2 regions of the Pseudomonas sp. MRSN 12121 genome follow, and region 1 is predicted to be linked to the other one. Evidence: predicted binding sites of a transcription regulator. Region 1 holds the regulator's gene; the other holds the start of a gene.
The links. Region 1 encodes sigma-54, which starts transcription at its own class of promoters, with help from an activator protein. Its sites were predicted from a motif close to ANTGGCATNNANNTTGCTNT; they were not measured.
Positions count from the first base shown of each region.

Region 2: a site for sigma-54 is predicted at 2,421-2,440, ahead of TO66_RS02815 (circularly permuted type 2 ATP-grasp protein). Genes of this name have one in related genera too.

Region 1 is NZ_CP010892.1:1,057,430-1,062,631, forward strand. It holds gene TO66_RS04680 (ZIP family metal transporter) at 1-248, shown strand, start outside; gene TO66_RS04685 (HPr family phosphocarrier protein) at 280-552, opposite strand; gene rapZ (RNase adapter RapZ) at 570-1,427, opposite strand; gene ptsN (PTS IIA-like nitrogen regulatory protein PtsN) at 1,430-1,894, opposite strand; gene hpf (ribosome hibernation-promoting factor, HPF/YfiA family) at 1,907-2,212, opposite strand; gene TO66_RS04705 (RNA polymerase factor sigma-54) at 2,292-3,785, opposite strand; gene lptB (LPS export ABC transporter ATP-binding protein) at 3,968-4,693, opposite strand; gene lptA (lipopolysaccharide transport periplasmic protein LptA) at 4,693-5,202, opposite strand, start outside.
Region 2 is NZ_CP010892.1:643,128-648,329, reverse strand. It holds gene TO66_RS02815 (circularly permuted type 2 ATP-grasp protein) at 1-2,319, opposite strand, end outside; gene TO66_RS02810 (hypothetical protein) at 2,572-3,090, opposite strand; gene TO66_RS02805 (YgiQ family radical SAM protein) at 3,198-5,202, opposite strand, start outside.

The DNA.
Region 1 (5,202 bases):
GGGCATTCCTGATCGGTGCTGCGTCAGGCCTGGTGGAGCCGGTATTCGCGCTGCTCTGCGCATGGCTGGTGAGCCTGGCGGAAATGCTATTGCCCCTTGGGCTGGCTTTGGCGGCGGGGGCCATGCTGCTGGTGGTCACCCACGAAGTGATTCCCGAGTCACGCCGCAACGGTCATGAAAAGCTGGCCAGCCTGGGTTTGTGTATCGGCTTCTGCCTGATGATGGTGATGGATACGGCACTCGCCTGAGTGCCTGTCCGGCGGGCTTGCCCCGCCGGGCTCATTCGCCTTCGTCGAAGTAGTTATTGATCAGTGCCGCCAGCGCATCCAGCGCTTCCTGCTCCTGCTCGCCCTCGGTCTTCAGGTGAATCTTGGTGCCTTTGCCGGCGGCCAGCATCATCATCGCCATGATGCTCTTGCCGTCGACCATCGACTCTGGCGTCCTGCCGGCGCGGATCTGGCAGGGAAACTGGCCGGCCACACCGACGAATTTGGCCGAGGCACGGGCATGCAGGCCCAGTTTGTTGATGATTTCAATTTCCAGAGCAGGCATCGCGGGGTTGGATCCTTTCAGCTGAGGTCGCGGTGGCGAACCTGGACGTTCTTCAGGGACTTCTGCAGGACCTGGCCCAGGCGTTCGGTCAGGTAGACCGAACGGTGGTGACCGCCCGTGCAGCCGATGGCAATAGTGACATAGGCGCGGTTGCTGGCGGCAAAGCGCGGCAGCCATTTCAGCAGATAAGTGGAGATGTCCTGGAACATTTCCTCGACATCCGGCTGTGCGGCCAGGTATTCGGCAACCGGCTGGTCGAGCCCGGATTGGGCGCGCAGCTCGGGTTTCCAGTACGGGTTGGGCAGGCAGCGCACATCGAACACCAGGTCGGCGTCGACGGGCATGCCGCGCTTGAATCCGAAGGACTCCACCAGGAACGCCGTACCCGGTTCCGGCTGGTTCAACAGGCGCAACTTGATGGTGTCGCGCAGTTGATACAGGTTCAGGTTGGTGGTGTTGACCTTGAGGTCGGCGAGGTCGGCGATCGGGCCCAGCAGATGGCTTTCGTCTTCGATCGCCTCGGCCAGCGAGCGGTTGTTGTTGCTCAGGGGGTGGCGGCGACGGGTTTCCGAAAAACGCTTGAGCAGGGTTTCCTCGTCGGCGTCCAGATAGAGCACGTCGCACTGGATATGCCGGCTGCGTACTTCCTCCAGCAGTTCAGGGAAGCGTGACAGGTGGCTTGGCAGATTGCGTGCGTCGATCGAAACGGCGACCAGCGGTTGCGTCAGTTCGGTATGGATCAGCGCTCGCTCGGCCAGCTCGGGCAACAGGCCGGCCGGCAGGTTGTCGATGCAGTAATAGCCGTTGTCCTCGAGTACGTTGAGGGCGGTGCTTTTACCCGAGCCGGAACGGCCGCTGACGATGATCAAACGCATGGCTACTGACCGTTCTGTTCGTCCAGGACAACCTTGTACAAGGCTTCGTTGCTGGTGGCGCTGCGCAGTTTGTCGCGCACCTCTTTGCGGTCAAGCATGCTGGCAATCTGCCGAAGCAGTTCCAGATGGGCATCGGTGGCGGCTTCCGGGACCAGCAGCACGAACAGCAGGTCGACCGGTGCGCCGTCGATGGCGTCGAAATCGATGGGAGCGTCCAGGTGCATCAGGGCACTGATGGGCGACTCACAGCCTTTGAGGCGGCAGTGTGGAATGGCGATGCCGTTGCCAAAACCGGTAGAACCCAGTTTTTCACGGGCAATCAGGCTTTCGAAGACATCTTGCATCTCCAGATCCGGCACTTCGCGGCTGATCAGGTTGGCAATTTGTTCGAGGGCGCGTTTTTTACTGCCGCCCGGCACGTTCACCAGGGAACGGCCGGGGGTCAGGATGCTTTCAAGTCGGATCATGGGAGGGGAGTGTTAGCGACCCGTGCCTTGGAGAAGGTGGAGTTGCTTTTCCTTATGCTTTTTCAGTTGGCGGTCAAGCTTGTCCGTGAGCAAGTCGATTGCGGCATACATGTCGTCATGTTCTGCATTGGCGACGACTTCCCCACCGTGGATGTGCAGCGTGGCCTCGATTTTCTGCTTCAGCTTCTCGACGGCCAGCGTTACCTGCACATTCGTAATCTTGTCAAAGTGCCGCTCCAGTCGGTCGAGTTTTTCGCCGATGTAAGCGCGCAGAGGTTCGGTCACTTCCAGTTGGTGTCCACTGATGTTGACTTGCATACAGCTTCTCCTTCGTTGCCAGTGCATAAAGCGGCAGGTCGATTGACCTGCCACTGGAACGCTATGGCGAGCCCGCCGGTTACATCAACCGCTTCCGTTCGCTGGAAGGCGCAATCCCAAGGGATTCGCGGTACTTGGCGACGGTACGACGGGCTACCTGAATGCCTTGTGCCTCCAGTAAACCAGCGATCTTGCTGTCACTCAACGGCTTTTTCTGATTTTCCGCGGCGACCAGTTTCTTGATGATCGCGCGGATCGCCGTGGACGAGCATTCGCCGCCTTCGGAGGTACTTACGTGGCTGGAGAAAAAGTATTTCAGTTCATAAATGCCCCGTGGGGTATGCATGAATTTTTGCGTGGTCACTCGTGAAATCGTCGACTCGTGCATGCCGACGGCTTCGGCGATGTCATGCAGGACCAGCGGTTTCATCGCCTCGTCGCCGTACTCGAGAAAGCCGCGCTGATGCTCGACGATCTGGGTGGCGACTTTCATCAGGGTCTCGTTGCGGCTTTGCAGGCTCTTGATGAACCAGCGGGCTTCCTGCAGCTGGTTGCGCATGAAGGTGTTGTCGGCGCTGGTGTCGGCGCGCCGCACGAAGCCGGCGTACTGCGGATTGACGCGCAGGCGCGGCACGGATTCCTGGTTCAGTTCCACCAGCCAGCGTTCGTTGTCCTTGCGCACTATCACGTCGGGGACTACGTATTCGGCTTCGGTGGATTCGATTTGCGAGCCCGGACGGGGATTGAGGCTCTGTACCAGCTCGATGACCTGGCGCAGCTCGTCTTCCTTGAGCTTCATGCGGCGCATCAGCTGGCTGTAGTCGCGGCTGCCGAGCAGGTCGATGAAGTCGGTGACCAGGCGCTTGGCTTCGGTCAGCCAGGGAGTCTTGGCAGGCAGCTGGCGCAGTTGCAGCAGCAGGCATTCGCCGAGGTTGCGGGCGCCGATGCCGGCCGGCTCGAATTGCTGGATGCGGTGCAGGACGGCCTCGATCTCGTCGAGTTCGATATCCAGCTCCGGGTCGAAGGCCTCGAGGATCTCTTCGAGGGTTTCATCCAGGTAACCCTGGTTGTTGATGCAGTCGATCAGGGTGACGGCGATCAGGCGATCGGTGTCCGACATGGGGGCCAGGTTCAACTGCCAGAGCAGGTGGCTCTGCAGGCTTTCGCCGGCCGAGGTGCGGGTGGTGAAGTCCCACTCGTCGTCATCGTTGCTGGGCAGGCTGCTGGCGCTGGTCTGGTAGACATCTTCCCAGGCGGTGTCGACCGGCAGGTCGTTGGGAATGCGCTCGTTCCATTCACCGTCCTCGAGGTTGTCCACCGTCGGAGCGGTTTCCTGGTAGGAGGTTTCCTGGATATCGGTATTGGGTTTCTGTTCGGTGCTGTCGGCCAGCGGATCGGTGTTGTCGAAGTCGTCGCCTTCTTCCTGGCGCTCGAGCATCGGGTTGGACTCCAGGGCCTCCTGGATTTCCTGTTGCAGGTCCAGGGTCGACAATTGGAGCAGGCGGATGGCCTGTTGCAGCTGCGGGGTCATCGTCAGCTGCTGGCCCATTCTGAGGACTAGCGATGGTTTCATGGCAGGGGCTTAACACCTTATTAGCCGGCGCACATGCGCCATCCACTACAGGGCGCGTGAGCGCCAAACATAAGCAAATTATATGCCTGAAACTGAAGTGTTTGCCTAGAGCGCTGTAACAATAAAAACAGCAGGGTTTTATTGGGGCGGGCGCTCTGGCGACCAGCCAAACACCTCAGGGCTTACAGGCGGAACTCATGGCCCAGATACACTTCCTTGACCAGTTGGTTGGCCAGGATGGTTTCGGCGTCGCCTTCGGCGATCAATTGACCGTCGTTGACGATGTAGGCGGTTTCGCAGATGTCCAGGGTTTCGCGGACGTTGTGGTCGGTGATCAGTACGCCGATGCCCTTGGCCTTCAGGTGGTGGATGATCTGCTTGATGTCGCCCACCGAGATAGGGTCCACGCCGGCGAAAGGTTCGTCGAGCAGGATGAACTTGGGAGCGGTGGCCAGTGCGCGGGCGATTTCCACGCGGCGACGCTCACCACCGGAAAGGCTCATGCCGAGGTTGTCGCGAATATGGTTGATGTGGAATTCCTGCAGCAGGCTTTCCAGTTCCAGGCGGCGTCCGGCCTTGTCGAGTTCCTTGCGGGTCTCGAGGATGCCCATGATGTTGTCGGCTACCGAGAGCTTGCGGAAGATCGAGGCTTCCTGGGGCAGGTAGCCGATCCCGGCACGCGCGCGGCCGTGCATCGGCTGGTGGCTGACGTCCAGGTCGTCGATCAGGATGCGTCCCTGATCGGCCTGGACCAGGCCGACGATCATGTAGAAACAGGTGGTCTTGCCGGCGCCGTTGGGGCCGAGCAGGCCGACGATCTGGCCGCTGTCGATGGACAGGCTGACATCTCGCACGACCTGGCGGCTCTTGTAGCTCTTGGCCAGGTGCTGGGCTTTCAGAGTTGCCATTACTGGGCCTTCTCGTCGGTTTTCTTTTTCGGCTGGATGACCATGTCGATCCGTGGACGCGACTCGGTGACCTTGCTGCCGTTGGCGCGACCGGCGCTGGCCAGCTTCTTGTTCGTGTCGTAGACGATTTTCTCGCCCTGGGTGATGTTGCCGTCCTTGTCGATGACCTTGGCGCGGTCGATCAGTACGACACGGTTTTGCGCGGCGTGGTACTGGATGGTAACGCCATAGCCCTGGACAGGCTTGGTGTCGCCCTGGGTTTGCAGCTGTTCGAAGTAGGCCAGGTTGCCCACCGAAGTCACCACGTCGATATCGCCGGTCTGGGTACGGGTGATGGTCACGGTGTTGCCGGTGACCTTCATCGAGCCTTGGGTGATGATCACGTCGCCCCGGTAGGTGGCTACGCCATTCTTGTCGTCCAGTTGAGCGTCGTCGGCCTGGATGCGGATGGGTTGCTGGCTATCGTTCGGCAGAGCCCAGGCGCTCACGCTTCCCAGTGCTGCGCCCAG
Region 2 (5,202 bases), 410 kb from region 1:
GCCCAGGTCGAACGCTGCCAGGCGCCCCACCAGGCCTGACAGGGCCACCTCGCGCGGTACGCCGAAGTCGTCGTGCAAGCGGTTGAGGGTGCGGCTCACCAGTTTCAACTGGAACAGCACCGCGTGCGGGTTCTGTTCGTCGAGCAGCAACAGGTCGAGCACCGGGATCAGTTGCGCCACCGCCAGGTAGCGCGAACGGTAGGTGATGCTGCTGTTGCCCAGTTCCAGCAGCCACTCCAGCCCGGCCTGGTCGAATGCGCCGGAACCGCGCAGGAAGGCCGCCAGGCTGCTGCTGAGAAACTGCAACCGCTCGATGCGCCGGCCGATCATCAGGAAACGCCAGCCTTCGTCGCGCGTCATATCGTCCAGGGCGAACCCCGACAGCGCCGCCAGGGACATCACCAGCCGGTTGAGGAAGTCCAGCAACTCGCCGAAATCCGGCTCGCCGGCCTCCAGCGCCAGGGCGTCGTGCTGCAATTCGACCAGCGCCTGCCAGTTTTCCCGCGAGAGCTTGCCGCGCACCTGGGACGCAGCCCACTGCAGGCGCTGCAGATCGGAGCGCAGGCTGAAAGACCAATCGGCGCCACGCAGGGCCGCCAGCAAGCGCTCAGGCAGTTCGCCGGCGTCCGGCAACAGCATCAGGCTCTCGCCCAGTTCGACCGCCGCCTGCAGGGCCTGCGGATCGCTGCCGTCGAGGTAACGCGCCAGCATGATCCGCAACAGCCGTGCGCTGCCGTCGCAACGCTCGCAGTAACGACCGAACCAGAACAGGTTCTCCACCACCCGCGACGGCAAGTAGGGGTCGCTGCGCACCAGGTCGTGCACGCCGATGCTGCGCTGGCCCTTCCACTGTTCGCCGCTGGGCGAACGCTCGCCCAGCACCCAGGTGTCCTTGCTGGCGCCGCCGCGCTGCATCGCCACCGCTTCGGCATCGGCAACCGCCGCCACCCGGGCCAGGCCGCCCGGCAGCACCCGGTAACCGTCGCGGCTGGCCACCGCGTACACACGCATGCCAATGGCCCGCGGTTGCAACTTCCCGTCTTCGGCCTGCCAGACCGGTGCCTGGGACAGTTGCGCCAGTTCCTGGGCGACATAGGCGTAAGGCCGGGCCCGTATGCGCTCGGCCAGGACCTGGCGCTGCGGTTCGCTGAGGTCGCCGCCGAACACCGGGGCGAAACTCTGGGACGGGAACGCCGGCTTGATCAACAACTGCGGGAGCTTTTCCAGGGCCTCGGCCAGCACCGGAGCCTCGCCGCACCACCAGGTGGCGATGGACGGCAGGATCAGTTCCTCGCCAAACAGCTGCTCGCAGATCTTCGGCAAGAACCCCAGCAGGCCCGGCGACTCCAGCACCCCGCTGCCCAGGGCGTTGGCCACCAGCACCCGGCCCCGGCGCACCGCCTCCAGCAAGCCTGGTACGCCGAGGGCCGAGTCGGTGCGCAACTCCAGCGGGTCGCAGAAGCTGTCGTCGAGTCGGCGCATGATCGCGTGTACCCGGCGCAAGCCGCTCAGGGTCTTGAGATAGACGGTGGCGTCGCGCACCGTCAGGTCGCCGCCCTCCACCAGCGGATAACCGAGCTGGCGCGCCAGGTACAGGTGCTCGAAATAGCTTTCGTTGAAGCGCCCCGGGGTCAGCAGCACGATCAAGGGCGCCTCGGCGTCCCGTGGCGCCTGGTCGGCCAGGGTTTGCTGCAGGGTCCGGAAGAATCCGGCCAGGTGCTGCACTTGCAGGTCGCGGTACTGCTCGGGAAAGGCCCGGGACACGATCATGCGGTTTTCCAGGGCATAGCCGGCACCGGACGGCGCCTGGGTGCGGTCGGCGGTGACCCACCAGCGCCCGTCCGGGGCACGAGCCAGGTCGACCGCGTACAGGTGCAGGAAGGTCGCGTCCGGCGGCTGGATACCCTGGCACGGCCAGAGAAAATTGTTATGGCCAAAAATCAGTTCGGCCGGCAGCAGGCCTTCGCTGATCAGGCGTTGCGGGCCATACAGGTCGGCCAGCAGCGCATTGAGCAGGCGGGCCCGCTGGGCGATCCCGGCAGCCAGCTGCTGCCATTCGTCGGCGGCGATCACATGCGGCAGCAGGTCCAGCTCCCAGGGGCGATCGGCGCCCTTGGGGTCGGCGTAGATGTTGTAGGTGACGCCATTTTCCTGGATCTGCCGGCCGAGCAGCGCCTGACGCTGGCGCAACTGCGCCGGCGTGCTGCGCTGCAATTGGTCGAAGAGCCGCTGCCAATGCGGGCGTACCGTGCCGCTGGCGTCGAGCAGCTCGTGGTAGGTATCCGCCGTCAGCGGGTAATGGGCAAGCAGGTCAGGCATGGCAAGCTCGGCGAGCGGCAAGGTCAGTCAGGTTAGCGCAGACACATGACATCCGGATATGCGAAAGCAGGATCGCCACGGCCAACCTGGGCCTCGCTGAAAGGGCAAGACTTATGCCAGAGCCTGCGCCCAGTCCCACCCGGACCGCCAGCGCCTGCCCAGGCACCGAAATAGCGCAGCGCCTGCCCCATCCTCGCCAGGCTGCACCTCGATGAGGCGCCACGGCCAACCGAGTCGTCCACCAGGCCCGGCTCAGCGCACCCGCTTCAGGTCCGCCTCCAGGCGTTGCAGGCGCCGGCGTTTGCGCGCCGCCACTTGCAGCACCTTGAGCCCGCGCTGATAACGCCGGGTGCTCATCAGCCACAGCCCGACCAGCGGCAGCCCCAAGACAAGGGCCGGGAACAGCCGCTGGCGGGTGTCCAGCAGCACCAGTACTGCGCAGGCGAGGCACGCCACCAGCACTGCGAACAGCGCCCAGGCAGCGCGTGCAAAACCGCGGATCACCAGCAGAAAACTCAGGCTGATCAGCAGGCCGGCAGCGAACATCGCCAGTGTCGCGTAGTGGGTGGCCTGGTAATCCCGAGGAAAATACAGGTGTGGCACCTGTGCGGCCGCCAGGGAAATGCTGAACAGGGTGAGCATCATCACCGCGATGTGAATGAGCCCGAAACGCCGTACATAGGGCTGCCAGGCAAGCCATTCGGCGGTCCTGAGGCGCAACAGCTGCTCTTCGACCTGCCGTTGTTGCGGCGTTTTCCTGCGTCGTGACACGGGGCTCTTCCTTGAGTGAGTGCGGGGGCGCACCTTATCAAACCCAAGCGCCACAATGCACAACGCCAGCCCGAAGGCTGGCGTTGTGCATTGTGGCGGGCGCGACCTTAGCGGGGCACGACCGGCTTGCGGGCTGGCTTCTTGCCTTTGCCCTTGGACGCATCGGCGCGCTCCTTGGCGGCCTGCTTGTTACGCGCCATCGCCGCGGCCTTGGCCTGTTCGCGCTTGTCCCACGGGTTGCTGCCGTCACTGCCGCGCGGTGGCAGGCCGGTGTGCTGGGTGAGGATCTTCGTCGTTTCCTTGGCCACCTTGTGGCTGCCAGCCGGCGTCGAATTCTTGCGACGGGCGCTCTGGTAGCTGTCGGTAGACGGTTGGTGCAGCGGGATCAGCTGGTGCTTGCCCGGCCCGATCAGGTCGCTACGGCCCATGCGCTGCAAGGCTTCACGCAGCATCGGCCAGCCCTTCGGATCGTGATAGCGCAGGAACGCCTTGTGCAGGCGGCGCTGCTCCTCGCTCTTGACGATGGTCACCCCGTCGCTCTTGTAGGTGACCTTGCGCAGCGGGTTCTTGCCCGAGTGGTACATCGCGGTGGCGGACGCCATCGGCGAGGGGTAGAACGCCTGCACCTGGTCGGCGCGGAAACCGTTGCCCTTGAGCCACAGGGCCAGGTTCATCATGTCTTCGTCGGTGGTGCCCGGGTGCGCGGCGATGAAGTACGGGATCAGGTACTGCTCCTTGCCCGCCTCCTTGGAATACTTCTCGAACATGCGCTTGAACCGGTCATAGGTGCCGATGCCCGGTTTCATCATCTGGTTGAGCGGACCTTCCTCGGTGTGTTCCGGGGCGATCTTCAGGTAGCCGCCGACGTGGTGGGTCACCAACTCCTTGACGTACTCCGGCGACTCGACCGCGAGGTCGTAGCGCAGGCCGGACGCAATGAGGATCTTCTTCACCCCTGGCAGGGCGCGGGCGCTGCGATACAGCTGGATCAGCGACGAATGGTCGGTGTTCAGGTTCGGGCAGATGCCAGGGAACACGCAGGACGGCTTGCGGCACGCGGATTCGATTTCCGGGCTCTTGCAGGCGATGCGGTACATGTTCGCGGTCGGGCCGCCGAGGTCGGAGATCACGCCAGTAAAGCCGGGAACCTTGTCGCGAATTTCTTCGATCTCGCGAATGATCGACTCTTCGGAACGGTTCTGGATGATCCGCCCTTCGTGCTCGGTAATGGAGCAGAAAGTACAGCCACCAAAGCAGCCGCGCATGATGTTCACCGAGAAACGGATCATCTCGTAGGCCGGGATCTTCTCCTTGCCGTACTCCGGGTGCGGGATGCGCTGGTAAGGCATGCCGAACACGTAGTCCATTTCCTCGGTAGTCATCGGGATGGGCGGCGGGTTGAACCAGACGTCGACCTCGCCATGCTTCTGCACCAGCGCGCGGGCGTTGCCCGGGTTGGTTTCCAGGTGCAGCACGCGGTTGGCGTGGGCGTAGAGCACCGGATCGTTACGCACCTTCTCCATGGACGGCAGGCGGATCACGGTCTTGTCCCGGGTCATCTTCGGGCTGGCCAGGATCTGCACGACCTTGGCTTCCTGAGGGTCCTCGACCGGCCCTTTCTCCTGCTCGATGGCGCAGGCGGCGGTGTCCTGGGTGTTGACGTAGGGGTTGATGATCTTGTCGATCTTGCCCGGACGGTCGATACGGGTGGAGTCGACTTCGTACCAGCCCTGCGGCGTATCGCGACGGATGAACGCGGTGCCGCGCACGTCGGTGATGTCTTCGATCTTGTGCCCATAGGACAGGCGCTGGGCGACTTCTACAATCGCCCGCTCGGCGTTGCCGTAGAGCAGGATGTCGGCGCAGGCGTCGATCAGGATCGAGTTGCGCACCCGATCCTGCCAGTAGTCGTAATGGGCGATGCGGCGCAGCGAGGCCTCGATGCCGCCGAGGACGATCGGCACATGCTTGTAGGCTTCCTTACAGCGCTGGCTGTAGACCAGGCTGGCACGGTCCGGCCGCTTGCCCGCCACACCGCCCGGGGTGTAGGCGTCGTCGGAGCGGATTTTCTTGTCGGCGGTGTAGCGGTTGATCATCGAGTCCATGTTGCCG